3 regions of the Citrobacter werkmanii genome follow, and region 2 is predicted to be linked to each of the others. Evidence: predicted binding sites of a transcription regulator. Region 2 holds the regulator's gene; each other region holds the start of a gene.
What was found. The regulator PurR, encoded in region 2, represses purine synthesis genes. The targets are predictions, from matches to a motif close to CANGCAAACGTTTGCNTG.
Positions count from the first base shown of each region.

Region 1: the regulator PurR is predicted to act here: its motif matches at 1,451-1,468, upstream of purT (formate-dependent phosphoribosylglycinamide formyltransferase).
Region 3: the regulator PurR is predicted to act here: its motif matches at 1,839-1,856, upstream of carA (glutamine-hydrolyzing carbamoyl-phosphate synthase small subunit).

Region 1 is NZ_CP044101.1:3,003,340-3,007,557, forward strand. Features, by position in the region: gene FOB24_RS15160 (tellurite resistance TerB family protein) at 1-510, opposite strand, end outside; gene yebF (protein YebF) at 605-958, opposite strand; gene yebG (DNA damage-inducible protein YebG) at 1,080-1,370, opposite strand; gene purT (formate-dependent phosphoribosylglycinamide formyltransferase) at 1,503-2,681, shown strand; gene kdgA (bifunctional 4-hydroxy-2-oxoglutarate aldolase/2-dehydro-3-deoxy-phosphogluconate aldolase) at 2,750-3,391, opposite strand; gene edd (phosphogluconate dehydratase) at 3,426-4,218, opposite strand, start outside.
Region 2 is NZ_CP044101.1:2,484,823-2,489,040, forward strand. Features, by position in the region: gene punC (purine nucleoside transporter PunC) at 1-740, opposite strand, end outside; gene punR (DNA-binding transcriptional activator PunR) at 854-1,786, shown strand; gene purR (HTH-type transcriptional repressor PurR) at 1,783-2,808, opposite strand; gene cydH (cytochrome bd-I accessory subunit CydH) at 3,106-3,195, shown strand; gene FOB24_RS12595 (MFS transporter) at 3,371-4,218, shown strand, end outside.
Region 3 is NZ_CP044101.1:1,008,520-1,012,737, reverse strand. Features, by position in the region: gene carB (carbamoyl-phosphate synthase large subunit) at 1-452, opposite strand, end outside; gene carA (glutamine-hydrolyzing carbamoyl-phosphate synthase small subunit) at 471-1,619, opposite strand; gene dapB (4-hydroxy-tetrahydrodipicolinate reductase) at 2,075-2,896, opposite strand; gene FOB24_RS05525 (alanyl-tRNA editing protein) at 3,165-3,797, opposite strand; gene FOB24_RS05520 (LysR family transcriptional regulator) at 3,890-4,218, shown strand, end outside.

The DNA of each region.
Region 1 (4,218 bases), 520 kb from region 2:
AATTTCCAGCGCCTCTTCTTCGTTGCGGATCCCTTGCGCCAAGCGCTGAGGATCCAGCGGTTGTTCGATAGCCCGCTCAATCAGAACGCGGCCTTGCTCCTCAACACCCGCGTCACGAAGCTGCTGTTCAATGGCGGTACGCTCTTTGGCATCAATATGACCATCGCTTTTAGCCGCAAAAACCAGCGCCAGGATCAGGCGTTCAGTTCGCTCATCCAGCGGCGAGCTTTGTACGCCGAACTGCGGCTCATCCTGATGCGCGGCGCGAACTTTATCTTTGTATTTGTTCCACAGCACGGTTCCGGCAACCGCACCACCACCCACCAGAAGCGCGCTGGTGCCGTATTTGCTCAGTAACTTACGTGAGGATTTGTTGGCAACCAGTAATCCCGCCAGACCGCCTAACGCGCCAGGGACCAGAAGTTTACTCAGCCCTTGCTCGCCGGAAGATGATGCGGAGGATCCTTTTTGCCCAAGAAGAGATTGTAGTTGGTTCAGCCAGTTAGCCATTTTGCCCCTCAAGTACAGACGAATAATCGTCAAAGCGTACCCGAGGGGATGTCAGGAAGTGTTCAGCTCATCAAAAGATGTGCAAATACGCTCATTACTGCGGTTGATACTCCGCCGTTCCGGCCTGGCAGTCGACTTTTACCTGATAGTGAATATCCGCGCTTTTTCCGCGAACCGTCAGCGGGACCGACCATTTGCCATCTTTGCCCGTAATATCGGGGGTATTAACCCAGGCGACAGGATCGGCTTGCCCAACACGCTTTTGATCGTCAGCCCAGCGCGCGATGCGATTTTGTTGATAATCACGTTTCACGCTCGCCGCAATACCATCAGCATTCAGCCCTTCGCATTTTGGAAACTGAACATTTTTGCTTTCCATATTTGCCGCAAAAACAGATACGCTGGCAGATAACAACAGCAGGCTTAATAACGCTCTTTTTTTATACATTTTTTTCTCCTTTATCTCCCCTTCGTCTTTCCGGTTGCATGTAGCAATGCGAAAGGACGTCAGGGATTGCACAATGATTCAGGGAAAAGCATGGTACAAAACGTCAGGAGCGCAAGTCGTTTCAGGCAGCCTGGGTATCATCCTCAGCGTGCGCGTCATTTTTAACGGCCTGCGGAGACGGCAGCTTGCCGTTTTTCAGGATGGCGCTCAGCACATCTTTTTGCTCAGCCAGCCACAGGGAAAGCGCTTCACGCTGCTCGTCTTCAAGCGCTACCGGTGACTGCTCCAGCCATGTGTCGAGCAAATCCGCTGTATCAAGCATTTTGTCATACGCATCGGCTTCCTTTTTGCTGGTAAACGACATTTTTTCCTCACCTTCCCGAATGACTACGTATTTAACTTCAACCGCCATTTTTGCAGCCTCTTAAATTACCTGTATTTATGTACAGTATATTCTTTTTGCGCCCCAAAATCAACCTGGTAATAAAGACAGACGCAAACGTTTTCGTATATACTGCGCCCAGATAAAACAGGGGATTAATTTATGACGTTATTAGGCACAGCGCTGCGTCCCGCAGCAACGCGAGTGATGTTATTAGGTTCAGGTGAACTGGGTAAAGAAGTGGCGATCGAATGCCAACGCCTGGGTGTGGAAGTCATTGCCGTGGATCGTTACCCCGACGCGCCAGCCATGCACGTTGCCCATCGCTCATACGTTATCAACATGCTGGATGGCGAAGCGTTACGCGAGGTTGTCGCGCGTGAAAAACCACATTATATCGTGCCGGAAATAGAAGCGATTGCCACGGATATGCTGGTAAAGCTGGAACAGGAAGGGCAACACGTTGTGCCGTGCGCGCGAGCGACCCAACTGACCATGAACCGCGAAGGGATCCGTCGCCTCGCCGCAGAGGAGCTGTCTTTACCAACCTCTTCTTTTCGCTTTGCAGAGAGCGAAACTCGCTTTCGCGAGGCCGTCGCCGAAATAGGCTTTCCTTGCATCGTGAAGCCAGTAATGAGTTCCTCAGGTAAGGGGCAAAGCTTTATTCGTTCAGCCGATCGGCTCACCGAAGCCTGGAACTATGCTCAACAGGGAGGCCGGGCAGGCGCCGGGCGCGTTATCGTCGAAGGCGTGGTAGATTTTGATTTTGAAATTACCCTGCTTACCGTTAGCGCCGTTGATGGCGTACACTTTTGCGCGCCGGTAGGGCATCGTCAGGAAGATGGCGATTATCGTGAATCCTGGCAGCCTCAGCAGATGAGCGACCTGGCGCTGGCGCGCGCGCAGGAGATTGCCCGTAAAGTCGTGCTGGCGTTAGGCGGCTACGGTCTGTTTGGCGTGGAGCTGTTTGTCTGCGGTGATGAGGTCATTTTTAGCGAAGTCTCCCCTCGCCCGCACGACACCGGGATGGTGACCTTAATTTCGCAGGACCTGTCTGAATTTGCCCTGCACGTCCGCGCATTTCTCGGTCTGCCCGTTGGCGCAATCCGTCAGTATGGGCCTTCCGCTTCCGCCGTTATTCTGCCGCAACTTAGCAGCCAGAATGTGACGTTTGATAACGTACAGGCCGCCGTGGGCGCTGGCCTGCAAGTACGATTCTTTGGTAAGCCGGAGATCGACGGGAGCCGTCGTTTAGGCGTGGTACTGGCTACAGCGCAAACCATTGAAGACGCGGTTGAACGCGCGAAACACGCCGCCGCACAGGTGAAAGTTACAGGATAAAAAACCAGCCCCGTAGGCCGGATAAGGCGTTGATGCCGCATCCGGCCTACGGTTTACACATTAACGGCTTACTGCTTCGCGCCTTCTACTGCTTCACGAGCCAGTTTGGTAATGCGTTCGTAATCGCCAGCTTCCAGCGCATCTGCCGGAACCAGCCAGGAACCACCGATGCACAGCACGCTTTTCAGCGCGAGGTAGTCACGGTAATTCGCCGGAGAGATACCACCGGTCGGGCAGAAACGTACCTGAGAGAACGGGCCCGCAATCGCCTGCAGCGCTTTAGTACCGCCGTTCGCTTCCGCCGGGAAGAATTTGAACTCTTTCAATCCGTAGTCCATACCCAGCATCAGTTCAGAAACCGTGCTGATGCCAGGGATCAGCGGAATAGTCCCTTCCGTTGCAGCTTTTAACAGCGGCTCGGTCAGACCCGGGCTGATAGCAAACTGCGCACCGGCTTCGGTGACTTCAGCCAGTTGTTGCGGATTCAGTACAGTACCTGCGCCGACGATGGCGTCCGGAACTTCTTTCGCGATCGCGCGAATGGCATCCATCGCACATGCAGTACGTAAGGTCACTTCCAGAACGCGCACGCCACCTGCAACCAGCGCTTTTGCCATCGGCACCGCATGTTCCAGTTTATTAACCACAATAACCGGTACAACCGGGCCAGTGGTCAGGATTGCTTCTGCACTTGTCTTCCAGTTTTTCATCAGAGTTTTCTCTCGCCTGATTACAAAATAAGTCTTAAAAAGTGATACAGGTTGCGCCCTGCTCCGCTCCGGACAGCTTCTCACGCAACGCGCTGAACATTTCACGTCCGGTCCCCACGCGCGATGCGCTGAGGTCTGGAATGTGAGGCTGACGTGAAGCAAGTTCTTCTTCGTCAACCAGCAGCGTCAATTCACCTGTCTGTCCATTCACACGAATGATGTCGCCATCACGTACTTTTGCCAGCAGACCGCCATCATAGGCTTCTGGGGTTACATGGATTGCTGAAGGCACTTTACCTGAAGCACCTGAAAGTCGTCCATCGGTAACTAACGCAATTTTGAAACAACGGTCCAATAATACACCAAGTGGCGGCATGAGTTTATGTAATTCTGGCATTCCGTTCGCTTTTGGTCCCTGATGACGCACAACAACTACGCAATCGCGGTCAAGCAGACCGGCATCGAACGCCGGTAACACATCGTGCTGACTTTCAAAAACGACTGCCGGCGCTTCAATAACCTGATTTTCAACCGGTACCGCCGACGTTTTCATCACTGCGCGCCCGAGGTTACCGCTCAGCACTTTAGTGCCGCCGTGGTGGGAGAAAGGTTGGTCAAAGGTGGCAATCACGTTGCTGTCCAGTGATTTCGCCGCCCCTTCGCGCCAGTCCAGTTCACCGTTGTTAAGCCACGGCTCCATGGTGTAACGCGATAAACCGAATCCGGCAACGGTATTCACATCTTCATGCAGCAGACCCGCATTCAGCAGCTCACGCATTAGCACCGGTACGCCGCCCGCCGCCTGGAAATGGTTAATATCCGCCGGA
Region 2 (4,218 bases):
TGCGGAACATAGCTCAGGCCAATCACTGCCGGGCTGTAGCCCATTTCGCTAAGGATAAACGGTGAACCCGTCAGCCATGCGAAAAAGCTTGCGGAGCAGGCGGCATAAATCAGTACGTTTCCACGATAAGCTTTCGAGCGCAACAGTGTGGCGAAAGTCAGTTTATCCTGGCTGTCGTCGCGTGCTTTAACCGTCGGTTTTAAACGCAGGGCCGGAAGCATCAGAATCAGGGTAATAGCAAACAGGGTGGCGAAAATGGCCTGCCAGGATAAATGGACCAGAATCCAGCTGCCCAATAACGGCGCGAGAGCCGGTGATAACCCGACCAGCGGCATAATGGTGGCAAAGATGCGGTTTACTTTTTGTGAAGGGTAATAGTCTGTAACCAGCGCCTGCCAGATAACCGACGCGGCACAGACGCCAACGGCCTGAATAAAGCGTAGCGCCAGCAAACCAGTGGCGTTTTCAACCCACAGCATACCCAGACTACCCAGCGCAAAAATAGATAAACCCAACAGTAAAATCGGTTTACGGCCATAGCGGTCTGAGAGCGGTCCCCACAGTAGTTGTGCGACGGCGAAACCCGCTAAAAATAAACTTAGGCTGGCGCTGACGGCAGATGCAGGTGTTTGCAGATCGGACTGAATCGCGGCAAAGGCGGGCAGATACATATCCGTCGCCAGAAAGCCGAGCACGCTAAGGCCCGCCAACCAGACTAAAAAACCTTTCCCAGGTTGCATCATCATTTCTCTTTTTTTAGCAATAGAACAATGCCGCTGAGTGTAGTGAGTGAAATTCACGCTGTGAAACGCTAATATTTGCTTACTGATTTCAAATTTTTTGTAGGCAGAATATGTGGTCGGAATATTCACTTGAAGTGGTTGATGCGGTTGCGCGCAACGGCAGTTTCAGTTCAGCCGCGCAGGAGTTACACCGCGTACCTTCGGCGGTAAGCTACACCGTGCGCCAACTGGAGGAGTGGCTGGCTGTACCGCTTTTTGAGCGACGCCATCGCGATGTGGAATTAACGCCTGCCGGCGCGTGGTTTTTAAAAGAAGGGCGCTCTGTTATCAAAAAAATGCAGATCACTCGTCAGCAATGTCAACAAATCGCCAACGGCTGGCGAGGACAACTGGCAATCGCGGTAGATAACATTGTCCGTCCCGAACGTACCCGGCAGATGATTGTGGATTTCTATCGCCACTTTGATGATGTGGAACTGCTGGTTTTTCAGGAAGTCTTTAATGGTGTCTGGGATGCGCTTTCCGATGGGCGTGTGGAGCTGGCTATTGGCGCCACACAGGCCATTCCGGTAGGGGGGCGCTATACCTTCCGCGACATGGGCATGCTGAGCTGGAGCTGCGTGGTGGCCAGCCATCATCCGCTGGCGTCAATGTCGGGGCCGCTAAGCGATGATACGTTGCGCAACTGGCCGTCACTGGTGCGCGAAGATACCTCGCGTACATTGCCGAAGCGTATAACCTGGTTACTGGACAACCAAAAGCGCGTTGTGGTGCCTGACTGGGAATCTTCCGCAACCTGTTTATCTGCGGGATTGTGTGTAGGCATGGTACCAACACATTTTGCCAAGCCGTGGATTGATAGCGGTAAATGGGTGTCGCTGCAGTTGGAGAATCCCTTTCCTGATGCCGCGTGTTGTCTGACATGGCAACAGAACGATACCTCGCCAGCACTGAGCTGGTTGCTGGACTATTTAGGTGATAGCGAAACGCTGAATAAAGAATGGTTGCGGGAGCCAGATGAGGCCCCCGCACAACAGGCTTAACGACGATAATCGCGGAATGGACCGTCAGCAACGGAGCGGCGTTCTACCAGGCGCGGATGAACCTCGATAGACTGCGACTCTTCGCGTTTATTCACGATGCGGTCTAACAGCATATTAAAGGCCGTTTCACCCAGTGAATCCTTAGGCTGGTGAATGGTGGTTAGCGCTGGCGTGAAGAAGCGGGCGTTGCGCACGTTATCATAACCGATGAGCGAGACATCCTGCGGTACGCGCAGTCCCATCTCATCAGCGGCGCACAGCGCGCCCATCGCCATGATATCGCCACCGCAGAAGACGGCGGTCGGACGATGCGACTGTGAAAGAATTTGCTGCATGGCGCGATAACCGGATTCAGGTTCAAAATCGCCCTGTACAATCCAGTTTTCGGGAACCTTAATCAGCGCTTCTTCCATCGCTTTCATAAAGCCAGCCAGACGACCGGCCCCGGTATTCCGCTCCATCGGGCCCGGGATCGCGCCAATCTCGCGATGGCCGCGTTCTATCAGATACCGACCCGCCATGTAACCGCCCTCGAAAGCGTTATCAATGACCGTATCGGTAAAATCAGCTTTAGCTTCGCCCCAGTCCATGACAACCATCGGAATATGGCGATACTCTTCGAGCATCGAAAGCAGCGATTCCGGATACTCAGAACACATCACTAACAGACCATCAACGCGCTTTTGCGCCATCATCGACAGATAGGCCTGCTGCTTTTCAAGACTGTTCCATGCGTTGCCCAGAATCAGGGTATAGCCTTTCTGGAAACAGTTTTTCTCAACGGCTTCGATAATTTCGGCGAAATAGGCCGCTTCGCTGCTGGTCGCCAGCAAGCCGATAGACTTGGTGTGATTCACCTTCAGGCTGCGTGCAACTGCGCTTGGAGAATAGTGCAGCTCTTTGATCGCCGCCCAAACCGCATTACGCGTTTCTTCCGCGACAAAGCGCGTCTTGTTAATTACGTGTGATACGGTTGTAGTGGAAACGTTTGCTCGCTTCGCTACATCTTTAATTGTTGCCATTACATCTCACTCCAGACCATATCCTAAGCTCCTGAGAATACTCCAGGTAAACGTTTGCCTTCACACACCCTTAACGCAACGTAGGGGTTGCGGCACGCCGGGAAAACGACACGGAACGTCAGGAAGGGGTCAATGGCCGGTACGCTAATCAAGTAAGCGTGGAATTTTGTCTGATCTTAACGAAAAGGGGAAGAGTTAAAAGCAGTTATCAATATAAATCGTGAGAGATTTTTGCTTTCAAGTGTGTAAAAATGCGCAATATCACTTTTTGTGTGGGAATAAAAAGGAGAAAACTTGATGAGCACCGATCTGAAATTTTCGTTAGTGACTACCATTATTGTTCTGGGTTTGATCGTCGCGGGTGGCCTGACCGCAGCGCTGCATTGATTTCCCCGAGGGAGTTAGCTCTCCCTCATCCTTTCCGCATCTATTCCCCCTCTATTGTTTGCGAATAAGCAAAAGTCTTTTGCAATTTTGTTAACTTTATTAATTTTGCGATCAATGTCATGCTTTTGACTCTTATTTTATGTCGCGCCACGGCTCGACGTTACGGAGTCGATATATGAAAATCAATTATCCCTTACTGGCGCTGGCGATTGGCGCGTTTGGCATTGGCACCACCGAATTTTCGCCAATGGGATTATTGCCCGTGATTGCCAAAGGGGTGGATGTCTCGATTCCCGCGGCCGGGATGCTGATTAGCGCGTATGCGGTTGGCGTGATGGTGGGGGCTCCGCTGATGACACTGCTGCTGTCCCATCGCGCGCGACGTAATGCGCTGATATTCCTGATGGCTATTTTCACGCTGGGCAACGTGCTTTCCGCTATCTCGCCGGATTACACCACGCTGATGCTGTCACGTATTTTGACCAGTCTTAATCACGGCGCCTTTTTTGGTCTCGGCTCTGTGGTCGCCGCAAGCGTGGTACCTAAACATAAGCAAGCCAGTGCCGTGGCAACCATGTTTATGGGGTTAACGATTGCCAATATTGGCGGTGTTCCCGCGGCGACGTGGCTTGGTGAGACAATCGGCTGGCGGATGTCGTTTATGGCGACGGCGGGTCTGGGCGTCATCGCTATGGTCAGCCTGTTCTTCTCATTACCGAAAGGTGGGGCAGGAGCGCGCCCTGATGTCCGCAGCGAACTGGCGGTACTTATGCGCCCACAGGTGCTGTCGGCTCTGCTGACCACTGTGCTGGGCGCAGGCGCGATGTTCACGCTTTATACTTACATCTCGCCGGTGCTGCACAGCATTACCCATGCCACACCGGTGTTTGTGACCGGAATGCTGGTATTAATTGGCGTCGGATTCTCGATCGGAAACTATCTTGGCGGCAAACTGGCGGATCGTTCTGTCAACGGTACGCTTAAAGGCTTTTTGCTGTTGTTGATGGTTATTATGCTGGCCAT
Region 3 (4,218 bases), 1.5 Mb from region 2:
GTGTGCGCGATACCGGAACGCGCGGTGTCGAGGCCGATTTTCTTCATCGCCACGTCGAAACGACGGCGGTCTTCTGCTTTATCAATCGCATCAGCGGTCGCACCAATCATGGTTACACCGAACTCTTCCAGCACGCCCTGACGCTCCAGCTCCAGCGCGCAGTTCAGCGCGGTCTGGCCGCCCATGGTTGGCAGAACCGCATCCGGACGCTCTTTTTCGATGATTTTGCGTACCACTTCCCAATTGATCGGCTCGATGTAGGTCGCATCGGCCATTTCCGGGTCGGTCATAATGGTTGCCGGGTTAGAGTTCACCAGAATAACGCGGTAACCCTCTTCGCGCAGCGCTTTACACGCCTGGGCGCCGGAGTAGTCAAACTCACACGCCTGACCGATAACAATCGGGCCCGCGCCCAGAATCAGGATACTTTTTATGTCTGTACGTTTTGGCATGGCTTTTATTACTCCTGATTATTTCGCGGACTGACGGTATTGCTCAATAAGCTCGATAAAGTGGTCGAACAGCGGCGCCGCATCATGCGGGCCTGGGCTCGCCTCCGGGTGGCCCTGGAAGCTGAACGCCGGTTTATCGGTACGGTGAATCCCTTGCAGGGTACCGTCGAACAGGGATTTGTGGGTCACGCGCAGGTTGGCTGGCAGCGAGTCTTCATCCACCGCAAAGCCGTGGTTCTGCGCGGTAATCATCACCACATTCTTATCCATGTCTTTCACCGGGTGGTTACCACCGTGGTGACCAAACTTCATCTTGATGGTCTTCGCACCGCTCGCCAGCGCCAACAGTTGATGGCCGAGGCAGATGCCAAATACCGGAATATCGGTCTGGAGGAATTTCTCAATCGCTTCGATGGCGTAGTCGCACGGGGCCGGGTCACCTGGGCCGTTAGACAGGAAGATACCGTCCGGATTCATCTTCAGAACGTCTTCCGCAGAGGTTTTCGCCGGTACCACCGTCAGGCGGCAGCCGCGATCCACCAGCATACGCAGAATGTTGCGCTTGGCGCCAAAATCGTAGGCCACCACGTGGAACGGCAGCTCTTCTGCAGACTTCGCTTCCGGCAGGTCACCCGAAAGCGTCCAGCTACCCTGGGTCCAGCTGTAGGATTCAGCGGTGGTCACTTCTTTTGCCAGGTCCATCCCATTTAAGCCCGGGAACACTTTGGCTTTTTCTAAGGCCAGCGCAGCATCCAGATTATCGCCTGCAATGATGCAGCCGTTCTGAGCACCCTTCTCGCGCAGCAGTCGCGTCAGCTTACGGGTATCGATATCGGCAATCGCCACAATATTATGGCGCTTGAGGTAAGAAGAGAGGTCTTCGGTGTTGCGGTAGTTGCTGGCAATCAGCGGCAGGTCGCGGATGACCAGGCCTTGCGCATGTACCTGAGAAGATTCTGCATCGGCTTCATTGGTGCCGACATTACCGATATGAGGATAAGTAAGAGTGACGATTTGGCGGGAATAGGAAGGATCAGTGAGGATTTCTTGATAACCGGTCATTGAAGTATTGAAAACGACTTCCCCAACCGCCGAACCTGTTGCCCCTATGGCCCGACCGTGAAACTGGGTTCCGTCTTCCAGAACCAATAGCGCTGACTTAATCAAAACACCCTCCAGAGAATATTCACTCACTTTATTTGCATATTAATTCATTAACACCTCATGAATCAATGCAAATTTGCTTACCTATGGATTTCTGGCAAACGGCGGCATTCTAGAGATAGCCCACGTAAAAGTCTACCCAAAAGGGCAATTTTTATTATTATTTTACGCCACTGGGATAAATCACTCGATTTAACAGGCAAAAAGATCAGCTAACTCAGGGTGGAAAACGCTTGCGGTAGATAAAGAGTGTAAAAAGGGGAGCAGCGAGAGAAAAAAGTGGACCACTTGGTCAAAATTTACATTCAGATAACAGAATGAAGCATAAAAACATATATAAAAACCAGCTTAGATAAAAAATAAAACCAAAAGCCAAAAAATTAAAGGGCAATAAAATATTGCCCCATGTAATCAAATAATTATGATTACCATAACCACATCACGAAGGGTAATAAAATCTATAAACTGCGTAAATCAAGTACATCTTTCATATCAAAAAGACCATTTGACTTAGATTTCAGCCAAACCGCCGATCGCACTGCGCCATTGGCAAAAGTCATGCGGCTGGACGCTTTATGGGTGATTTCAATACGCTCGCCAATATCGGCAAACATCGCGGTATGTTCGCCGACAATGTCACCGGCGCGTACGGTCGCAAAACCAATAGTGCCCGGCACACGCTCGCCGGTATAACCTTCGCGCGAGTAGACAGCGCAGTCTTTCAGATCTTTATCCAACGCCCCGGCGATCGCCTCACCCATCGCCAGCGCGGTCCCCGATGGGGCGTCCACTTTGTGGCGGTGATGCGCTTCGATAATCTCAATATCGGTATAGTCCCCCATCACTTTTGCTGCTTTCTCAAGCAGTTTCAGCATGACGTTAACGCCGACGCTAAAATTCGCAGCGAAGACGATAGCAATCTCCTGCGCGGCATCGCGAATAGCCTGTTTACCGGCATCATCGAACCCGGTGGTACCAATCACCATTCCCTTACCGTGCTGGCGGCAAAACGCCAGATGCGTCAGCGTACCTTCCGGTCGCGTGAAATCGATGAAAACATCGAAATCATCTTTCACCGCCTCAAGGCTGCTTTGTACGGTAACCCCCGTTTTCCCGGCTCCCGCTAACTCTCCGGCATCGCTTCCCAGTAAGGAAGAGCCTTCGCGCTCCAGCGCCGCGCCAAGCTGTACGCCATCCATGCCAAGTGTGGCCTGAATCAACTGACGCCCCATGCGTCCTCCGGCTCCCGCGATGGCAACGCGGATTTGTGCATCATGCATAGCTATTCTCTTTTGTTAATTTTGCGTAAATCGTTTTCAGAGTAACCAGCGCATCGCTGCGCCGCCAGCCGAAAACGTCGATAATTAGAATTTAATGATAAACAGAGGGGAATATCAGTAAAAGACATGATTCATCCCGCAGGATGAATCATTGCTGGAGCACTGGAAAGAAGTCAAACTTACTCAGTATGGCGCAAGGTGATGGGAAAACGATGGAAAACCGAGCAGAAACCAGCCAATCTGCGTAGATATTTTCGCGAGTGCGGTTTTATGGCACGAGCGTGTAGGTGACGATCATCTGCCCTTTTTTCATCTTCACCTGAGTAATCGTCACCTGCCCAATGTCGGATAAACGCGCAACATGCGTACCGCCGCAAGGGTAAGCGGGCAGCTCACCGAACCCGACTTCGCGCAAACCGCCGTCGAATGTCACCCGGCGAGGAAGATCCTCCGCCTGCCAGGCGTTGATTTTCGCCAGCAGTGAGGCGCCGTCCGGCAGCGTACTGCTGCCTTTTGCGGAAAACGTAATCCGCCCTTCGCCAGGCCAGTGGTGCGCTTTTACCGGTTGCCATCCGTACTCTGTACCCGCCAACCCGATAAGGTGCCCCGCAGAGTGCAGCCGCGCATGCAGCTGACGCTGTGTCGCATCAACTCTCAGGCTGATTACGCCAGGCGCAATCGGTGTCTCCACGATATGCAGCACATCGTCATCACGCACGATCACCGTCTCGACGGGGATCTCATCAATCCAGCCAGCATCCGCGGGTTGCCCACCGCCCTGTGGGTGAAATAGCGTGCCATCCAGCACCACCGCATAGCCTCCTTCCGCTCGCGCTGTACAGCTCATCACCGTGGCCTGGCCTTCGGTGTTATCACAAGTGTAATAAAGACGTTCGGTCATGATTGCTCTCCTCTTGATAGGAAGAGTATATTCACTTTACTGACGGCGATAATCCTGCGCCGGTTCAATGCATCTTTGCCTGGTACGCACAAATGAACCCTAACCTTCTTCCTGACCTTGCCACCTTTGTGTTGATTATCGACCAGGGGAGCTTCTCTGCCGCCGCCAAAGTCTCAGGTGCTACGCCTTCCGCTATTAGCCGCAGCGCATCACGCCTCGAGAAGGCACTGGGCAGCAAACTGCTGCACCGTACGACGCGCAAGCTGGCGCTTAGCGAAACGGGCAAAATAGTGTATGCGCACGCGCAGGAAATGCTGCATGCGGCGCAAATGGCTGTCGACTCAGGCAGCAGTCGACAAGCCATCGCTCAGGGGCAACTGACCCTCAGCGTGCCGAAAGCGGTGGGGCGATTTGTCATTCA